DNA from 4 places in the Thalassotalea montiporae genome. Region 1 is predicted to be linked to each of the others. Evidence: predicted binding sites of a transcription regulator. Region 1 holds the regulator's gene; each other region holds the start of a gene.

Region 1 (3,410 bases):
CAGCTAATACTGCTGCAAGCAGCTTTGCCGACCAAACCTCGCCAAAAGCTAATAGTTCAGCTTCATGCGCTCGAATATCCAGCTGTAGCCATTTTGCCAGTAATGTAAAATCTTGCTCAATGGCAGTGGTTAATGGCTCAACACTTGATTCACTCAACAAACCTTGAGCTAAGGCTTGTTGTTTTTGCTTTAACGCGTCAATCGCTTGATGAAGCTGATCGCTGTTTTCAGTGGCAAGCTGAAATATTTCAATAAGATCGTCCGTGGTATCACCAGAAGCTGAGACCACAACGATGTCATCAAGCTGGCAATTGCGCTGAATAATTTCGATAACGCGATTAATACATTCAATAGATGCCAACGAACTACCACCAAACTTATGCACTTCAATAGCGCGTTTGGCTAATTTATTTTGCGGTAAGCTATTCTGCGCAAAGTTATTTTCCGGAAGGCTATCTTGCGGCAAGTGGGCTGGGACTAAAGTACTGCTCATGTTAATGCGCCCAAAGTTAAGCTTGCTGACTAGCGGCAAGGCCAGCGTCCAGATCGGCTAGAATATCGCTGATATCTTCAATGCCAACTGACAAGCGCACTAATGATTGGCTAATACCTGCCGCTTTTTGTGCTTCGATGTCCATTCCCGCATGCGTCATGGTAGATGGGTGACTGATCAAACTTTCAACTCCGCCCAAAGATTGCGCAAGCGTGAACAATGATAGATTATCAAATAGCGCTCGCACTGCTGGCTCACCACCTTTCACTTCAAAGCTTAACATCGCACCAAAGTCTTTTTGCTGACGTTTTGCCAACTCATGCTGAGGGTGGTCTGCCAAGCCAGGGAAGTACACTTGTTCAACTGCAGGATGATTGGCCAAGAAACTAGCAACTTGATTAGCATTTTCTTGATGTGCAGCCATTCTCAGCGGCAAGGTCTTTAAACCACGTAATGCTAGGAAGCTATCAAAGGCTGGGCCTGTAATGCCAATACAGTTTGCCCACCATGCAAGCTCCTCACCGAGAGCCTGTTCTTTAGTCACTAAAACGCCACCAACCACATCGCTATGACCGTTGATGTATTTCGTCGTAGAGTGGAAAACAATATCAGCACCCAGTGATAATGGCTGCTGCAGAACTGGCGATAGGAAAGTGTTGTCAACCGCAACCAGTGCGCCAACGGCTTTACTTGCAGCAGCGATTTTTTCAATATCAACTAAGCGCAATAACGGGTTGCTTGGCGTTTCAATCAGTACCAATTTAGGCTGTTTTGCAAGCGCATCATTGAGTGCCTGCTCGTCGCTTTGATCAACAACAATAACATCAAATTGGCCGCGTTTTGCCAAGTGCACAAACAAGCGATAGCTACCGCCGTAACAGTCGTGTGGAATAACAACTTTATCGCCGACTGACAACAGCTGACAAATCAAGTGAACCGCTGCCATACCTGTGCCCGTGACAATACCTAGAGCACCACCCTCAAGGTCAGCAATAGCCTTACCAAAAGTCGCTCTTGTCGGGTTACCTGTGCGCGAGTAATCAAAATCACGCTTTTCGTTAAAACCCTTGAGTGAATATGTACTTGATAGGTGAATAGGCGCCACCACAGCACCATGATGTTTATCGCTGTTAATACCGGCGCGTGCTGCGATAGTAGCGGTTTTTTGCTTAGTCATACTATTCACCTAGTAATTACTGAGTTTAGCTAGCTTATTCAATTTAGATTTTGAGTAATAAAAATAAGTAAGCCATTAAATGGATGTTTAGACGTCTATAAATCTATCCGTTTTAAATTTTGTGGTCAAGAAGTTTTAGACATCTAAACTTCTACACATATAGGTTGACTGAAATATGCCACCTAGTACAATTTAACGTTAATATCTGGGTTGCATCAAAAAGACATTACAGCGCATTACAAAACGCTGACCATCACCCAACTAATAACAATGTATGAGGTACTTAAATGGCTGATTGGAATGGCGAATATATTAATCCTTACGCAGAGCATGGAAAAAAAAGCGAACAAGTAAAGAAAATCACCGTTTCTATCCCACTTCGGGTACTCAAAGTACTAACTGACGAGCGCACTAGACGCCAAGTTAACAACTTACGTCACGCCACCAATAGTGAACTGCTATGTGAAGCTTTCTTACACGCTTTCACTGGTCAACCCTTGCCTAACGATAACGATCTGGCCAAGGATAATGAGCACCGATTACCAGAAGCCGTTCGTGAAGCCTTGATTGCACAAGGTATTACTGACTTTTCTGAATTCGAAGCAGATGACGAAGAGTAAATCGCTCGAAAAACGCTGCACATAAATTCGAATCAAAAGGCGCAAAATGCGCCTTTTTTAATGCAATTATTGCAATCGCTAATTCATTACTAAATTAGCCACCTTAGCTTGTCATCTTAACTTTTCATATAGTTCTCAGGCAGTGGCAGCGCCGCCACCCCAGACTCAACAGCCGCTTCGGCAACCGCTTTAGCAACTCTTGCTTTCAGGCGACTATCCATAGGTTTAGGAATAATATAATCGCGACCAAAAGTTAAGCTCTTATCACCGCTTGCTTTAAGCACTTCAGCTGGCACTTCTTCTTTCGCCAATTGTCGAATAGCATGTACCGCAGCAACCTTCATTTCATCGTTAATGGCTTTTGCACGCACGTCTAATGCACCACGGAAAATAAACGGGAAACAAAGTACATTGTTCACTTGGTTCGGGTAATCAGAACGCCCTGTGGCAATAATCACATCATCACGCGTTGCTTTAGCCAATTCTGGCTTAATTTCTGGATCTGGGTTTGAACAGGCAAAGACGACAGGGTTAGGTGCCATCAACGCTAAATGATCAGCCGACAATAAATCAGGCCCAGATACGCCAACAAAAACATCAGCGCCTTTGATAGCATCTTCCAATGTACGCTTGTCGGTGTTGTTAGCGAAAAGTTTTTTGTATTCATTTAAATCGTCTCGACGAGTATGAATCACACCCTTGCGATCTAACATGTAGATTTTTTCACGCTGCGCGCCGCATTTGATTAATAGCTCCATACAAGCGATTGCCGCTGCACCTGCGCCCATACACACAATATTCGCCGCTTGAATATCTTTGCCTTGAATATCCAAAGCATTAAGCATACCGGCAGCAGTAACGATCGCAGTACCATGTTGATCATCGTGAAAAACAGGAATACGACAACGCTCGACCAACGCACGTTCAATTTCAAAGCACTCAGGCGCTTTGATATCTTCTAAATTTATGCCGCCGAATGAGTCTGCAATATTGGCGACAGTATTAACAAATTCTTCAACCGTATGGTGTTTGACTTCAATATCAAACGAATCAATGTCAGCAAAGCGTTTAAAAAGTAATGCTTTGCCTTCCATTACGGGTTTTGATGCCATTGGCCCCA
Region 2 (3,410 bases), on a different contig from region 1:
TCGGGTAGAATATCAGACACTAATGCTTGAGTGGGTGGATCCCAAATCGCCTTCGATATAGAGCAAAGCGCGATAACAATGACATAGCCAGTAACGGTTTCCACATTGGCTAATAACACGAATGAAATCACATACAGGCTACCAGCGCTGAACATAATAATCTTTCGGCCAAATTTGTCTGACAGCGCACCGCCAAAAAAGCCAATAAACACAGAAATTACCGCAGCGCCCGATAAAATTAACCCAACTTGCGTGGCCGAAATACCAAACGATTTGTAAAGCATCACCGCCAAGAACGGCCACACCATATAAAAGCTGCCACGCGTAATTAAGTCGCCAAAGAGCACGATCCACATCAACCTTGGAAACTGTTTAAGCTGGTTAAACGACACTTTACTTTCCATTAAATTTCTCTGCTTTATACGAAGCCAACGACATCTGGCCCCTATCAATACACGCAAGTACCTCGCCAAGTTACTTTACAAAACCAGTAAAACTCCCTATAACGGCAACGTTTTCTATTAACTTTGCTTTTTGATCACATAAATGGGTGACATGGTAACAACTCAGGCTAGCTGCAACACACAGGCTCCTATTGGTATTTTCGATTCAGGTATTGGTGGACTTTCCATTGCGCGTTGTGTTGCGCAAAACTTGCCAAATGAGCAGCTAATTTATGTCGCAGATAGTGGCTTTGCACCATACGGCGACAAAAGCCATAAAGACATTATAGCCAGAGCTGACTTTGTTGCTAACTTCCTGATAAAGCAGGGGGTGAAAGCCATTGTTGTGGCTTGCAATACGGCAACTGTCGTCGCAATTGAAGAGCTGCGCGCAAAATATACGTTACCGATTATTGGCGTAGAGCCAGCAATAAAGCCCGCAGCCAAACAATCTAAAGCCAAGTCGGTTGGGATAATGGTGACACAAGCTACGGCCAAGAATGATCGCTTTCTCAGGCTTGTTGAAAGTTACAAGCAAGATGCACAAGTACATATTCAACCGTGCCCCGGCCTAGTGCAACAAATTGAACAAGGCGACCATGAAAGTGACACTTGCCAAGCGCTACTCGATAGCTTTATCGCCCCACTGGTCGATAAACAGATAGACACCTTAGTGCTCGGCTGCACTCACTATCCATTGATAGAGCAACAAATCAAAGCTCATTTACCAGCAGGTATTGAGTTACTAGAAACCGCCCAACCTGTCACCAATGAGCTTATTCGCCGGCTAACACTCAATAATCTGCTGGCGCAAAGCGATATAGAGATTCAGCGCTTAACAGCCGCTCAAGGTTACCAAGTCTATTCCAGTGCACTAACGCAAGCGCAACAGCAAGTTATTCAAACCTTTTGGCCAAGCAAGTTGAGTTTTCACAAACTATCACGCTAATAATTCCTACCGAGCCGAATAAGCCATTTAGACGTCTAGGCGTAAAAAACTTTTCATCAATCTTCAGTTCGAGTAGAATGGCGAAAAATTTGTCGTGGCCTATTTTTAGTATTGCGATTAGTTAGCTTCATTAGCCTTATTGGCTAGCTAAGTTAACTAATAAAATCCTATCGGGTTGAAACTGCGTAGTAGCAAACAGCTTGCACTATGTGCATAAGCGACAAAAATTACCCTATTTCAATGATAATTGAGGTTTTATGTCTAGACACCTATTCACCTCTGAATCTGTTTCAGAAGGTCACCCGGATAAAATTGCCGATCAAATTTCTGATGCGGTATTAGACGCAATTATTGCTCAAGACAAGCATGCTCGTGTTGCTTGTGAAACTATGGTTAAAACTGGCGTTGCCATTATCTCAGGTGAGATTTCAACATCAGCTTGGGTTGATTTAGAAAGCCTAACGCGCAAAGTAATCAGTGATATTGGTTACACTTCATCAGATGTCGGTTTTGACGGTGAAACTTGTGGCATTATGAATCTGATTGGCCAGCAATCTTCTGAAATCGCACAAGGTGTTGACCGTGCAAAACCAGAAGAGCAAGGCGCTGGTGACCAAGGCTTAATGTTTGGTTACGCGACTAACGAAACGCCAACCTTTATGCCTGCACCGCTTTACTACTCTCACTTATTAGTCGAGCGCCAAGCAGAAGTACGTAAGTCTGGTGTACTACCTTGGTTACGCCCAGATGCAAAATCGCAAGTGACGTTTGTTTATGAAGACAACAAGCCAGTTGCGATTGATGCAGTTGTATTGTCAACCCAGCACAACCCTGACATCAGCCAAGAAATGTTGCACGATGCGGTAATGGAAAACATTATCAAGCACGTGCTACCAGAAGAACTGCTAACTGCCGATACCAAATACTTTATTAACCCAACGGGTAGTTTTGTGATTGGTGGTCCAGTAGGTGACTGTGGTTTAACAGGGCGTAAGATCATTGTTGATACCTACGGCGGTATGGCACGTCACGGCGGTGGCGCTTTCTCAGGTAAAGATCCATCAAAAGTTGACCGCAGTGCGGCCTACGCAGGTCGTTACGTCGCGAAAAATATCGTAGCCGCTGGCCTTGCTGAGCGCTGTGAAATTCAAGTGTCATACGCCATTGGTGTGGCTGAGCCAACGTCAATTACCGTTGAAACCTTTGGTACGGGTAAAGTTGCAGAAGACAAGCTAGTTGAACTAGTTCGTGAACACTTCGACTTACGCCCATACGGCATTACTAAGATGCTTGACTTGCTACACCCTATGTACCAAGAAACAGCAGCTTACGGTCATTTCGGTCGCGAACCTTATGAAAAAACGGTTGATGGTGAAACCTTCACCGCATTCAGTTGGGAAAAAACAGACAAAGCTGATGCATTACGCGCAGCTGCTGGCTTGTAAGCCAAGCATATATCACTAAGAAAAAGCGCTAACGTGAATCACGTTAGCGCTTTTTTTATTTCTAGCATTGTATCTGCATTTAGGATTTAAACTTCGCGTAGCAGTTACTCATATCTGAGTGCATGCACTGGATTGCGACGCGCAACCCAAGCCGCATTGCCACCAACGGTAAACCAAGCAATCAACAGTGATAAAACGCCAACGCCTAGGCAAATCGGTGCAATCCACCACGCATCAATGCGATATGGAAATGCCTGCAACCAAGTTAGCATAAAGTAAGCTGCGAGTGGCCAGGCAATAATATTGGCGAGCATCACAGGTTTAGAAAATTGCCAAATCAGCAGCTTAACAATATCTTTTACACTTGCGCCCATCACTTTTCTGATACCTATCTCTTTAGTGCGACGCTCAACGGTAAAGGCAGATAAGCCGTAAAGCCCCAAACAGGCAACAATAATTGCTAGTACTGAGAAAGCTAAAAATAATCGAGCTGTAGTGCGTTCATCTTGATATTGAGCAGCCATCATTTCAGATAAAAATTGCAAATTAATGGGGTGCTGCGGAACATTGCGC
Region 3 (3,410 bases), on a different contig from region 1:
ACAAGTCGCTATGATTTTTGAAGTTTCTGGGCTATAAGAAACAAAAAATGCTGTTCGCCCCTCTCTTTGTTCCTTTTCCATGGTAACTAGTCTACTTTTCCATGCACTAATAGCGTGGTAGCCATCCAGCCTAAGCGGTTCCCATTTACCTAGGTGTAGGTGATTATTAGCGTAATATTCAGAGATTGCCTGTGCATCACGTACTGATATAAGTTTGACTTCCATGGTTTCGTTTCTAAAACAAAATTAGCCACTAATTGTTTGGTTAGTTTTTACCTACCAAACGCTCAAAGCCTTTTGCAAGGTCCTCTATCAGATCGTCAACATCTTCCAAACCAACATGTAAACGAACTAATGGTCCTTGATATTGCCAATCGGTGGCAGCACGCATTGCACCAATATTTTGTACCGCCAAAATTAAACTTTCAAAGCCACCCCATGAATAGCCCATTTTGAAATGGTGCATACCGTCTAAAAATGCGGTGACATCCTTGGCAAATTCAGGTTTTACCACAAACGAAAACAGGCCATTACTGCCTAAAAAGTCTCGTTTAAATTGCTCATGCCCAGGGCATGACGGAAAAGCTGGGTGAAGGATAGTTTCCACTTCTTCACGCTCACTTAGCCACTTGGCAACTGTAAGTGCGCTTTGCTCATGCTGCTTCATACGTACACCTAAGGTGCGAATGCCGCGCAGCGCTAAATAGAGATCGTCAGGTGATGTGCATTGCCCCATGGTATAGCTACTTTCACGCAGTTGAGGCCAATGAGCTTCATTAGCGGTTGCGGTACCTAGCATCACATCTGAGTGCCCTACCACATACTTGGTTGCTGCTTGAATAGACACATCAACGCCTAATTCAAACGGCTTTAAATTTATAGGAGATGCCCAAGTGTTATCTAGCAGTACTGAGCAGCCGTGACGATGGGCAACTTCTGCAATCGCCGGAATATCTTGCACTTCCATAGTCAACGAACCCGGTGCTTCCAAAAATACGAGGCTGGTATTTTCTCTTATCAAACTTTCAATGCCAGCACCAACCAAAGGATCGTAGTAAGTCGTCTCAACACCCATTTTAGCGAGAATATTGTCGCAAAAACTGCGAGTTGGCTCATAAGCCGTATCCACCATTAAGATATGATCGCCAGTTTTTACAAAAGCTAAAATCGCATTAGTAATTGCCGCTGTACCACTCGGGTATAGCGCACATCCTACACCACCTTCTAATTCTGTCATGGCATCGCTAAAGGCAAACGATGTGCTAGTACCACGTCGACCATAAAACAACACTTGGTTCGCTTTGTTGGCAGTCGCATGTTTCATTTGTTTAACGCTATCAAACACTACGGTTGAAGCGCGCTGTACCGCTGGATTAACTACCCCATTCGTCCATTTATCACTGCGACCAGCATTGACGATTTTAGTATCTTGTTTAGGTGCGTTATTAGACTCGCTGCTTTGCTTTGGGCTCTTTGGATCGGACATGCGCTACTTCTTTTAGAGTTTGGATATTTGAAATACATTTATTGGCTATCTAGCCGTCTAAACAATTTATACCTAGCTTAGTAGGAAAGCTCAAGAAGAAATGCTAGTTAGATTTGATTCCCTAAGATATTTATTTAATTAAATGTAAATAGCAAACAGATACAGCCTAACAACGCTATTTGCACAAATCACTCATTCTTTAAATAACACTCAATTTCGGTTGCAGATTGTTCAATTGTTAGATTGCTGGTGTTTAATCGAAAAGACTCAACATTTGGTATAGTTGCTGAGAAATCGAATTTCTTTAAGTACTTATCCAAATACTCTTTTGATTGAAGTTTATTCGTATTTTTTCTTCCGTCACTTAGTACTCGCCTTAAATGCTCGTCATAGTCGCAAGATAGATATATAAAATCAGGGCTAACGCTAAATTCCTGCAATAAATCAAGAAGGCCTTCAATAAAGAAATTACTTGCGGGGTTTACATAGCAAAAAGTGAATACAATGCCTTTATCTTTTTGTGTTTCAATGATTGTTCGAAATGCTTCCAAGCAAATTTTACGCTGGTACTTTTCAAAACCTGCGTTACCAAAGCCAACAACAGCGCAAGCAACATCAAATGCTAGGTGCTGAGGAAACAACTTCCATCCATTTCTTGCTGCCAACTCTCTTGCAACACTCTCTTTACCAACACCAGGTGCCCCATAAACCATCACAAACTTCATCGTCATTCCGTTTCACTATTTAGGTTAATTATAACTTAACTGTTTATATTTACAGTATCAAGAAAACTGAAATAAATGACAAATACTCCAAAACTTATGATGAAAACAAATCTAACTGGTTATCTGTGATCTGCTCAAACGATAAATTCACAAAAGGCAAAATCGCATCGGCAACCGATTTCAACTGGCGTTCGATATACAAATCGTAGTCAAGTGGTGCGCTTTGGTGCTCTATCGCTTGAGGGCCTTGAGTGGTCAGAACATATTCGATATGGCCGCGCTTTTGGTATTTGGCCTTTTGACCGTTAGCAAGGTTGATAGCATCAGCGGCTCTTGCCGCTTTAATATGGGGCGGCACATTTTTTACGTAGTCATCTAGCTTGCGACGAATACGCTTTCGATAAATGAGCTTTTCATCAAGCTGCCCTGCTCTGGTTTGATTCACTGTATCAAGGACAAAGTCGCTGACTGGCTCGTCGTGAAATATTTTATCGTACAAAGCTTGTTGAAAATCTTTAGCCAGTGGCGTCCAATCGGTGCGGACGGTTTCTAATCCTTTAAACACCATACGTTCATTTGGCTTACTGTCATTTTTACTCGATTTATCAGCTTCATTGATCACAAGACCAGCATAACGCTTTTTGGTGCCAACATCGGCTAAGCCACGAATAGTCGGCATAAAAAAACGAGAAAAATGGGTTTCAAATTCTATTTCCAGTTTACTCTCAATCTGATATTCGCTGGCAATATGCTCGTCCCATTTTTCATTAATTAGCTGCTCAAGCTCCTTGCCAATGCGCCTTGATTCTTTGACGTTATGTGACTCACCAATTGCAACGAATATTGAATCAGTGTCACCGTAAATCACTTGATAACCGATATCTTCAATCCATTGTTTGGTAGTTTTTAAAATCTGGTGTCCGCGTTTGGTAATAGATCCTGACAACCTAGGATCAAAAAAGCGACAGCCGGTAGAGCCCAGTACACCATAAAACGAGTTCATAATAATCTTAATCGCTTGCGATAAAGCGGCATTTTTATCGCGCTTGGCTTTGTCTCGCGCTGCCCAAAGCTCATCAATAATGGCTGGTAGAAAGTGCCTTTCTCGTGAAAAATAAGCATCATCAAACCCAGGGACGATTTGGTTTTGCGCTTTTAAATTACCATTTTCCGCTTCTAAGCCTTGAACCCTAAGCTCT
Region 4 (3,410 bases), 470 kb from region 1:
CGGTCAAACCGTAGTTATTCAGTAAATCTTTAACTGTGGATAGTTGTTAGCTTTAACAATCAAGTTATCAACAGTCTATAAACTCCTGATATTAATGTGATAGAGTTAAGCCATAAGAATAATTGGTTTAGCTCTTTCAGATCTCAAATTTTGTCAAAATTCATCGCCTTTATTAAATATATACTTCAGTCAGCAAGCTATGGTGTGCTTGCTGCCGTTATCTTGATCTTGTTAGTACCTGATTTGCGCATGCAGTTGGCTAACTCAACGTTTTTAAATGGCGAGAAAGAAGAAACCGCACCTTTGTCATACGCTAAAGCGGTCAGCAGAGCAGCGCCCGCTGTTGTCAATATCTACTCAACTGATCATGCTCAGCCAAGGCGTTATTCCCGCAATGTCGCTAATACTACCCGTTTAGGTTCAGGGGTGATCATGGATCCTAACGGCTACATATTGACTAACTACCATGTGGTGCAAAATGCGGATCTCGTGTCGGTATGGCTGCAAACAGGGCAGCGTTATGATGCGGTATTAATTGGTTTTGATATTTACACTGACTTAGCCGTGCTTAAAGTAGATGCTGTTAACCTGCCGGTTATTCCGCAGCGAAATGACTTGGAATCGCTTTCTGGCGATGTCGTGCTCGCGATTGGTAACCCGCTGAATTTGGGACAAACGGTCACTCAAGGCATTATCAGCGCAACGGGTCGCAATGGCCTAAGCAGCACTAGCTATTTGCAGTTCCTGCAAATGGATGCGGCTATCAATGAAGGCAACTCAGGTGGTGCCTTAGTTAACACAAACGGCGAGTTAGTTGGCATAAATTCCCGCAAATTTACGCAACGTAATTCACAGCTCAATGTGCAAGGTATCTTTTTTGCGGTGCCATATAAACTTGCCAATCGAGTTATGCAAAAAATTATCGAAAACGGCCGAGTAACACGTGGCTGGCTAGGTGTTAATACCGAGCAGCTGCCATCGCATACCAAAGGTTTTACCATTACTGCTGTTAGCCCAAACAGTCCAGCGCAACGAGCTGGCTTGCAAGTCGGTGACTTGGTTTATCAATTTGATGATGTTGAGATTACGGGTGTCGAGCAAGCTTTAGATATTGTTGCAGAAACCAGACCGGGTGAGAGCATTATGGTAAGCCTTTACCGTAATAAGCAAACGCTACAGTTACCTGTGCAAATTGGTGAGCTTAGGAACATCGGCAACTAAAGAGTACTTTTAATTAGGTGTCACTTTTAATTAGGGCTCACTGGTCATTAAGGCAATCACTAACTAAAGCAGAGCTTTACTTCATATCTTCAAATCATTTCTTAAACATGTTTAGACGTCTAAACGTTTAGATGTTGACATAGCTAAAGATCCAAGGCACATTTACTAGCTCAATTATTCGCTAGTGTCTTGTGGATTTGTTATGCCAATTAAAATTCCTGATCAGTTACCTGCCTTAAAAATTCTCGGTAACGAAGATATCTTTGTGATGTCGGAGCACCGCGCCGCCAATCAAGATATTCGCCCAATGGAAATGGCGATCCTCAATTTAATGCCGAATAAAATTGAAACCGAAGTGCAGATTCTGCGCATGCTGTCGAATACGCCGTTGCAAATTAATGTCGATTTAGTGCGTATTCACGCCAACCCTTCAAAGAATACACCAACGTCGCATTTAGAGTCGTTTTATCGCTTGTTTGATGATGTAAAAGACAAGCAATACGATGGCATGATCGTTACCGGTGCGCCGCTTGGCTTAATGAATTACAAAGAAGTCAGCTATTGGCATAAAATTCAAGAAGTATTCGATTGGGCGCAGAAGAATGTAGTGTCTACTATGTACTTGTGTTGGGCAGCACATGCGGCTTTGTATCATCATTACGGCTTAGAGCGTCAGCTTCGTGAGGCTAAACTTTCCGGCGTTTACCGCCATGATAAGTTGCGTCCCCATGAAAAACTGACGCGTGGTTTTGATGATGAATTTTGGGTGCCACATTCTCGCTACGGTGAAGTGTTGCCAGAGGATTATCAATCGGTTGAGAGCTTAAATATTCTCGCTCAATCAGCAGAGGCAGGGGTTTATTTAAGCGCCAGTGAAGACAAACGCCAAGTGTTTGTCACTGGCCATCCTGAATATGACCCAACCACGTTAGACGATGAATATCGCCGAGATTTAACCGCAGGTTTGTCTGACGATTTAGCGCCAGCGATTCCCGTCAATTACTATCGCGATAACAATCCAGATTCTGCGCTTGAGAAACCGCCAGCGAGTAAATGGCGCAGTCATGGTAGCCTGTTGTTTAACAACTGGATCAACTACTATGTGTATCAAATCACCCCTTACCAATTAGATGCTGAGCATATTCAGACATCAATCACAGGAGAGTAACGTGCAGCAGTTAGCATCGTTTCAACAACTTCAGCAAGCCCTTAACGAGCGTATTTTAATTCTCGACGGCGGTATGGGGACTATGATCCAGAACCGCAAGTTCAGCGAAAGTGATTTTCGCGGTGAGCGCTTTCAAGACTGGCACTGTGATATCCAAGGCAATAACGATTTATTAGTGCTGACCCAGCCAGAGACGATTAAGGCAATCCACTCTGAATACCTTGAAGCTGGCGCCGATATTCTGGAAACCAATACCTTTAACGCAACGACGATTGCCATGGCTGACTACGACATGGAAGCGTTAAGTGCTGAAATTAACCTAGAGGCAGCTAAACTGGCGCGCGCTGCAGCAGATGAATACACCAAGAAAACACCACACAAACCGCGTTTTGTTGCGGGTGTATTAGGGCCAACAAACCGCACTTGTTCAATCTCCCCTGATGTTAATGACCCTGCGTTTCGCAATATTACGTTTAACGAATTAGTTACGGCGTACAAAGAATCGACCGAGGCACTTATTGACGGTGGCTCAGACATTATTCTTATCGAAACCATTTTCGATACGCTAAACGCCAAAGCCGCCATTTTTGCCGTTGAAACTGTGTTTGCTGAGCGTGGTGTGAAGCTGCCGATCATGATTTCCGGCACCATTACTGACGCTTCAGGTCGTACGCTTTCAGGTCAAACAACCGAAGCATTTTACAACTCGCTGCGTCATGCCAAGCCGATTTCTTTTGGCCTGAATTGTGCGCTTGGGCCTGTTGAGCTGCGCCAATACGTGGAAGAAATGAGCCGTATTTCTGATGTCGCGGTTTCTGCTCACCCTAATGCAGGCTTGCCAAATGCCTTTGGTGAGTATGACTTCTCGGTAGAAGACATGAACGAACATGTGCAGGAATGGGCACAGTCGGGCTTTTTAAATATTATTGGTGGCTGTTGTGGTACCACACCTGAGCATATTCGTGGCATGGCAGAAACCGTTGCCAATATCGCACCGCGCAAAATTGAAGCGCGTGCAACA

Evidence for each region. The regulator MetJ, encoded in region 1, represses methionine synthesis genes. The targets are predictions, from matches to a motif close to TAGACGTCTAGACGTCTA.
Region 2: the regulator MetJ is predicted to act here: its motif matches at 1,421-1,438, upstream of metK (methionine adenosyltransferase).
Region 3: the regulator MetJ is predicted to act here: its motif matches at 1,529-1,546, upstream of ACSLUR_RS13805 (cystathionine beta-lyase).
Region 4: the regulator MetJ is predicted to act here: its motif matches at 1,334-1,351, upstream of ACSLUR_RS07260 (homoserine O-succinyltransferase).

The regions. Positions count from the first base shown of each region.
Region 1 covers NZ_JBQRUO010000002.1:608,914-612,323, forward strand. Annotated here, with positions in the region: gene metL (bifunctional aspartate kinase/homoserine dehydrogenase II) at 1-493, opposite strand, end outside; gene metB (cystathionine gamma-synthase) at 510-1,670, opposite strand; gene metJ (met regulon transcriptional regulator MetJ) at 1,958-2,290, shown strand; gene ACSLUR_RS09240 (malic enzyme-like NAD(P)-binding protein) at 2,407-3,410, opposite strand, start outside.
Region 2 covers NZ_JBQRUO010000003.1:395,568-398,977, forward strand. Annotated here, with positions in the region: gene ACSLUR_RS12385 (MDR family MFS transporter) at 1-404, opposite strand, end outside; gene murI (glutamate racemase) at 556-1,392, shown strand; gene metK (methionine adenosyltransferase) at 1,650-2,837, shown strand; gene ACSLUR_RS12400 (ABC transporter permease) at 2,942-3,410, opposite strand, start outside.
Region 3 covers NZ_JBQRUO010000004.1:230,363-233,772, forward strand. Annotated here, with positions in the region: gene ACSLUR_RS13800 (GNAT family N-acetyltransferase) at 1-225, opposite strand, end outside; gene ACSLUR_RS13805 (cystathionine beta-lyase) at 266-1,486, opposite strand; gene ACSLUR_RS13810 (ATP-binding protein) at 1,675-2,211, opposite strand; gene ACSLUR_RS13815 (DNA polymerase II) at 2,306-3,410, opposite strand, start outside.
Region 4 covers NZ_JBQRUO010000002.1:136,412-139,821, reverse strand. Annotated here, with positions in the region: gene ACSLUR_RS07270 (efflux RND transporter periplasmic adaptor subunit) at 1-25, shown strand, start outside; gene ACSLUR_RS07265 (trypsin-like peptidase domain-containing protein) at 151-1,221, shown strand; gene ACSLUR_RS07260 (homoserine O-succinyltransferase) at 1,424-2,389, shown strand; gene metH (methionine synthase) at 2,391-3,410, shown strand, end outside.